Regions from separate parts of the Streptomyces sp. NPDC020731 genome, predicted to be linked through region 1. Evidence: predicted binding sites of a transcription regulator. Region 1 holds the regulator's gene; each other region holds the start of a gene.
What was found. Region 1 encodes HrcA, which represses chaperone genes, less so after heat shock. Its sites were predicted from a motif close to TTNGCACTCNGNNNNNCNGAGTGCNAA; they were not measured.

Region 1 (2,264 bases):
AGACCACCTCCGGGTCGCCGGGGACCAGTACCGCGAGGTCGTGGGCGGTGTGCCCCGGGCCCACGTTCGCCAGCAGCACCTGCCGGCCGCCGCCCGGGCCGAGGTCGAGCGTCCGCTCGCCGCGCACCGCGTGCCGCGGCGGGAGGAGCGCGTCCACGGCCTCCTCCGCCACCCGCGCGTCCAGCCCGTGGCGCACCGCGTCCGCGCGCAGCTTCTCGCGTCCGCGCCCCGCGAGCGCCGTGTCCATGCCCACCGCGCCGAACACCTCCGCCCCCGCGAACGCCGCCGCCCCGAGGATGTGGTCGAAGTGGGGGTGGGTGAGCGCGAGATGCGTCACACGGCGGCCGGTGAGCGCCTGCGCCTCCGTCCGCAACCGTGCGCCCTCGCCCAGACCGGAACCCGCGTCGACGAGCAGTACGCCGTCCGCGCCCACGACGAGCCCTGCCGTGCAGTCCCACCCCGGCAGCCGGCACCGCCCCACCCCGGCGGCCACTTGCTCCCATCCCGACTCTTCCCAAGTCACGGTCATACCGGGACGCTATCGGGGGACGACAGCGCCCGGCGCGAGGGCGCGGGGACCGGCCTTGCCCGGGGCGTACCCCCCGGCCGTACACTGGGCCGGGGAAGTTTGGCACTCGCGTGCGAAGAGTGCCAGGGACGTTACCGCGCGGAAGGCTTCTGGAGGTGTGCGCGATGCTCAGTGAACGCAGGCTCCAGGTGCTGCGCGCCATCGTCCAGGACTACGTGGGCACCGAGGAGCCCGTCGGCTCCAAGGCCCTCACCGAGCGGCACAACCTCGGCGTCTCCCCGGCCACCGTGCGCAACGACATGGCGGCCCTGGAGGACGAGGGCTTCATCGCCCAGCCGCACACCAGCGCCGGGCGCATCCCCACCGACAAGGGCTACCGGCTGTTCGTCGACAAGCTCGCCGGCGTCAAGCCCATGAGCCCGCCCGAGCGGCGGGCCATCCAGAACTTCCTCGAGGGCGCCGTCGACCTCGACGACGTGGTCGCCAGGACCGTACGGCTGCTCGCGCAGCTGACCCGGCAGGTCGCCGTCGTGCAGTACCCGTCGCTGACCCGCTCGACGGTGCGGCACGTGGAACTGCTGGCTCTCGCCCCCGCGCGGCTGATGCTGGTGCTGATCACGGACACCGGCCGGGTCGAGCAGCGCATGGTCGACTGCCCGGCGCCGTTCGGCGAGTCGTCCCTGGCGGACCTGCGGGCCCGTCTGAACAGCCGGGTCGCGGGCCGCCGGTTCGCCGATGTGCCGAGCCTGGTGGAGGACCTCGCCGAGGCCTTCGAGGCGGACGACCGCGGTACGGTCTCGATGGTGCTCTCCACTCTCCTGGAGACGCTCGTCGAGGAGAACGAGGAGCGGCTGATGATCGGCGGTACCGCCAATCTCACCCGCTTCGGACATGACTTCCCCCTCGTGATCCGGCCCGTCCTGGAGGCGCTGGAGGAGCAGGTCGTGCTCCTCAAGTTGCTTGGCGAGGCGAAGGATCCGGGCGTGACCGTGCGTATCGGTCATGAGAACGCCCATGAGGGACTCAACTCCACGTCCGTCGTGTCGGTGGGCTACGGTTCGGGCGGCGAGGCGGTTGCCAAGCTCGGCGTGGTCGGACCGACCCGCATGGACTACCCGGGAACGATGGGAGCGGTACGCGCAGTGGCACGGTACGTCGGACAGATCCTGGCGGAGTCGTAGTGGCCACGGACTACTACGCCGTACTCGGCGTACGCCGCGACGCGTCGCAGGATGAGATCAAGAAGGCCTTCCGGCGGCTCGCCCGCGAGCTGCATCCGGACGTCAATCCTGATCCCAAGACGCAGGAGCGGTTCAAGGAGATCAACGCCGCCTACGAGGTGTTGTCGGACCCGCAGAAGAAGCAGGTCTACGACCTCGGCGGCGACCCCCTCTCGCAGGCCGGCGGCGCCGGCGCGGGCGGCTTCGGGGCCGGTGGCTTCGGCAACTTCTCCGACATCATGGACGCGTTCTTCGGTACGGCGTCGCAGCGCGGGCCGCGCTCGCGCACCCGCCGGGGCCAGGACGCGATGATCCGCATCGATGTCGAGCTCGACGAGGCCGCCTTCGGCACGACCAAGGACATCCAGGTCGACACGGCCGTCGTCTGCACGACGTGCAGCGGCGAGGGCGCCGCCCCGGGCACCACCGCCCAGACCTGTGACATGTGCCGGGGCCGCGGTGAGGTCTCGCAGGTCACGCGGTCCTTCCTGGGCCAGGTCATGACGTCCCGGCCC
Region 2 (2,264 bases), on a different contig from region 1:
ATGGAGCCGATCTTGCCCTGGGTGATCAGGATGTAGGGGTCGTCGAGGACGGCCTCCATGCGCTCCTGGTCCGTCACGAAGTACGGCGACAGGTAACCCTTGTCGAAGGCCATGCCCTCGGTGAAGTCCAGCTCCAGACCGAAGGTGTTGGACTCCTCGACGGTGATGACACCGTCCTTGCCGACCTTGTCCATCGCCTCGGCGATGAGCTCGCCGACCTGCTGGTCCTGCGCGGACAGCGCGGCGACGGCGGCGATGTCGGACTTCTCGTCGATCGGGCGGGCCGAGGCGAGCAGGTCCTCGGAGACCGCGGCGACGGCGGCGTCGATGCCCTTCTTCAGGGCGGCCGGGGAAGCACCCGCGGCGACGTTCTTCAGGCCCTCGCGGACCAGCGCCTGGGCCAGCACGGTGGCGGTGGTGGTGCCGTCACCCGCGATGTCGTTGGTCTTGGTCGCCACCTCCTTCACCAGCTGCGCGCCGAGGTTCTCGAACGGGTCCTCGATCTCGACCTCGCGGGCGATCGTGACACCGTCGTTGGTGATGGTGGGGGCGCCGAACTTCTTGTCGATGACGACGTTGCGGCCCCTGGGGCCGATCGTCACCTTCACCGTGTCGGCAAGCTTGTTGACGCCGCGCTCAAGGGCGCGACGGGCGTCCTCGTCGAACTTCAGGATCTTCGCCATGGGAGCGGTTCAGCCCTCTCGGAAAACGTGGGTGAAGCGAACGAACTGCGCCCCTGACGCCCGGCTTCATAAGGTCGCGGGGGCCCGGGGCGCAGCTCAAAAGCAGGTGCTTCGATGGAAGCGGGTGAACTACTTCTCGATGATCGCGAGGACGTCGCGAGCCGAGAGGACGAGGTACTCCTCGCCGTTGTACTTCACCTCGGTGCCGCCGTACTTGCTGTACAGCACGATGTCGCCGGTCTTGACGTCGAGCGGCAGGCGCTCGCCGTTCTCGAAGCGGCCCGGGCCCACGGCCAGGACGACGCCCTCCTGGGGCTTCTCCTTGGCGGTGTCCGGGATGACCAGGCCAGAGGCGGTGGTCTGTTCGGCGTCGAGCGGCTGGACCACGATGCGGTCCTCGAGCGGCTTGATGGCAACCTTGGAGCTGGTGGTCGTCACGATCCGACCTCCCCCTTCGGAGATCTCACGGGGTTAACTGTCTGAGGTGGCGACCAGGTGGATCCGTCGTCGCGGGTGCCGGACCTGCCCGTCGCGCATGTTGGCACTCTCCAGTGGGGAGTGCCAGACCTGAGACTATGACTGTGGTTAGCACTCGGTCAAGCGGAGTGCCAATTGCCTGCGGCGCGTCGCGGGGGTGGGTGCGTTGTTCATACCGGATTGCGCAGTCGGCGGTGTCGCAGTGACCGTCCACCGGGGGCTGCGCCCCCAGACCCCCTTCGGCCCTGGACGGGCCTCGTCCTCACACTCCCCCGGAGGGGGTGCCCCCAGACGGGCTGATTTGGCCGGCGTAGTCCTCCAGGCGGCCCACCTTCAGCCCTTGTTCCTCCAGCTCGTCCAGCACTCGTGTCGTCCGTTCCGCCAACGACAGCGTCGGAGCCTCGCCCGACGGTACGGAGACGATGTCGCCGGGGGTCAGGTGGTGGGGGCCGTGGGTGTAGGTGAGGTGGCCGTCCGTTTCCAGCGTCGCCCTCCACAGGACGACCGCCTCGATGCCGCAGGCGGCGGCGGCGCGCAGGGTGGTGGTGTCGTACGTGCCGTAGGGCGGGCGGAAGAGGCGGGGGCGGACGCCGAAGCGGGACTTGAGCTTGCGCTGCTGGCCGCAGATCTCGGCGCGCTGTCCGGCGTAGGGCAGACCGCGCAGGGCGGGATGGTCGAGGGTGTGGTTCTGCAGGCTCGCGCCGACCGAGCGCAGGCGGGCGAAGTGGGCGTAACCGGGGCCCGTCACGCTGTCCGTGAGGAACAGGCTGACGGGGAGCCGGCGCTCGCGCACCAGGTCGATGAAGCGGGGGTCGCGTTCGGCGCCGTCGTCGAAGGTGAGGAAGACGACCCCGTCACGGGTCGGGACGTGGTCGACGACGGGCGGGAGCGCGCCGTCCGCCACCGGGCCGCCTCCGGGCGGCCGGCCCGCCCCGTCCCCCGTCCCGCCCGACGGGCCGCAGCCGGCGACCACGGCCAGCAGGGCGACACCCGCGCCCGCCAGGAGGCCGGCCCGCCTCCGGAAGGTGACCGGGCCGGTCCTCGCCACCAAGGCGATCCACGGCCCAGGACCGAACCTCGCCCGAAACCCTCGCCACGCCCGCA
Region 3 (2,264 bases), on a different contig from region 1:
ACCCCGGACGGGGCCGGCGTGTCGATCATTCCGGCGGTGGCCGGCGGCTGATCATTACCTTCGGTAATGACGGTTACCGAGTGTTGAGGACATTGCCCCCTCCGTGAGAGAAGCGGAGGGGGCAATTCCATGGGATTGAGCGCGATAGAGTTGGGGAACGCGCTCCCGATCCGCTGATCGGAAACACTGAATTCCTGCCGCGGGCCCGACTGGATGTAGCCAAAGTGTGGGCACCCTTCGCGGCATTTGTGACCTTTGCGTGGCCCGACTTGCCCCGGATTCAGGCGAATTCTCGCCACATTCCGGACCGGCGTCGTCCAGATTTCTCGTCCGATTGACCTGTTGCAGACGGCAGTTGGACAGATACATTCAGCCGCGGTCGACGCGTTCCGGCGCACGCCCCCAACCGTTGGGGGGTGAGGTCTGACCCGGATCCGCGAAGTGCGGATCTGTGCAAGGGCCAGTAATAGGGGAGTTAGGCATGGCTCAGGGCACCGTCAAGTGGTTCAACGCGGAGAAGGGGTACGGCTTCATCGCGGTCGACGGTGGTGCGGATGTTTTCGTCCACTACAGCGCGATCCAGATGGACGGCTACCGCACCCTCGAAGAAGGCCAGCGAGTCGAGTTCGAGATCTCGCAGGGTCAGAAGGGCCCGCAGGCCGACATGGTTCGTCTCAGCGCCTGAACGCGCTGCCAGCCGCAAGCATCTTCTGCTGACGAAGGGCCCGTACCTCCTGGGGTGCGGGCCCTTCGCCGTGTTCGCGTGCGGCTGAGCGCACCCGTGTACTCCCCATGGGCGCTTGCACTCGCATGGGTCGAGTGCTAATCATTGGCGTTAGCACTCTGAAGGTGAGAGTGACAACGAAGGACCGGGTCGGTGAGGCCCGCGGGCCGTGTGGGGCAAGGAACCACAGGGCTGGCGAGCCGTCCGTCGCGGGCGCGGGCGCGGTCCGAAGGAATCACCCCCAGTCCTGGAGGGACCACTTCACATGGCCAAGATCATCGCGTTCGACGAGGAGGCGCGGCGCGGCCTCGAGCGCGGCATGAACCAGCTCGCGGACGCCGTCAAGGTGACGCTCGGCCCCAAGGGCCGCAACGTCGTCCTCGAGAAGAAGTGGGGCGCCCCCACGATCACCAACGATGGTGTGTCCATCGCCAAGGAGATCGAGCTCGAGGACCCGTACGAGAAGATCGGCGCCGAGCTGGTCAAGGAAGTCGCCAAGAAGACGGACGACGTCGCCGGTGACGGTACGACCACCGCGACCGTTCTCGCCCAGGCCCTGGTCAAGGAGGGCCTGCGCAACGTAGCCGCCGGCGCCAACCCGATGGCCCTCAAGCGCGGCATCGAGAAGGCCGTCGAGGCCGTCTCCGGCGCCCTGCTGGAGCAGGCGAAGGACGTCGAGACCAAGGAGCAGATCGCCTCCACGGCCTCCATCTCCGCCGCCGACACCCAGATCGGCGAGCTCATCGCCGAGGCCATGGACAAGGTCGGCAAGGAAGGCGTCATCACCGTCGAGGAGTCCCAGACCTTCGGTCTGGAGCTGGAGCTCACCGAGGGTATGCGCTTCGACAAGGGCTACATCTCGGCGTACTTCGCCACCGACATGGAGCGTATGGAGGCCGTCCTCGACGACCCGTACATCCTGATCGCGAACTCCAAGGTCTCCAACGTCAAGGACCTGCTCCCGCTCCTGGAGAAGGTCATGCAGGGCGGCAAGCCGCTGCTGATCATCGCCGAGGACGTCGAGGGCGAGGCCCTGTCGACCCTGGTCGTCAACAAGATCCGCGGCACCTTCAAGTCCGTCGCGGTCAAGGCCCCGGGCTTCGGCGACCGCCGCAAGGCCATGCTCGGCGACATCGCCATCCTCACGGGCGGCGAGGTCATCTCCGAGGAGGTCGGCCTCAAGCTGGAGAACGCCTCGCTCGACCTGCTGGGCAAGGCCCGCAAGGTCGTCATCACCAAGGACGAGACCACCATCGTCGACGGTGCCGGCTCGGCCGACCAGGTCCAGGGCCGCGTGAACCAGATCCGCGCCGAGATCGAGAACAGCGACTCGGACTACGACCGCGAGAAGCTGCAGGAGCGCCTGGCGAAGCTCGCCGGCGGTGTCGCGGTCATCAAGGCCGGTGCCGCCACCGAGGTGGAGCTCAAGGAGCGCAAGCACCGCATCGAGGACGCCGTGCGCAACGCCAAGGCGGCCGTCGAGGAGGGCATCGTCGCCGGTGGTGGCGTGGCCCTGCTGCAGGCCTCCCAGGTCTTCGAG

Region 2: groES (co-chaperone GroES) is a predicted target of HrcA. The motif match lies at 1,269-1,295, and genes of this name have one in related genera.
Region 3: groL (chaperonin GroEL) is a predicted target of HrcA. The motif match lies at 800-826, and genes of this name have one in related genera.

What each region holds. Positions count from the first base shown of each region.
Region 1 is NZ_JBIRTN010000001.1:125,821-128,084, forward strand. Features, by position in the region: gene ACH4VX_RS00555 (MBL fold metallo-hydrolase) at 1-529, opposite strand, end outside; gene hrcA (heat-inducible transcriptional repressor HrcA) at 694-1,710, shown strand; gene dnaJ (molecular chaperone DnaJ) at 1,710-2,264, shown strand, end outside.
Region 2 is NZ_JBIRTN010000005.1:194,386-196,649, reverse strand. Features, by position in the region: gene groL (chaperonin GroEL) at 1-683, opposite strand, end outside; gene groES (co-chaperone GroES) at 813-1,121, opposite strand; gene ACH4VX_RS09855 (polysaccharide deacetylase family protein) at 1,423-2,208, opposite strand.
Region 3 is NZ_JBIRTN010000021.1:157,567-159,830, forward strand. Features, by position in the region: gene ACH4VX_RS29185 (MoaD/ThiS family protein) at 1-51, shown strand, start outside; gene ACH4VX_RS29190 (cold-shock protein) at 482-685, shown strand; gene groL (chaperonin GroEL) at 990-2,264, shown strand, end outside.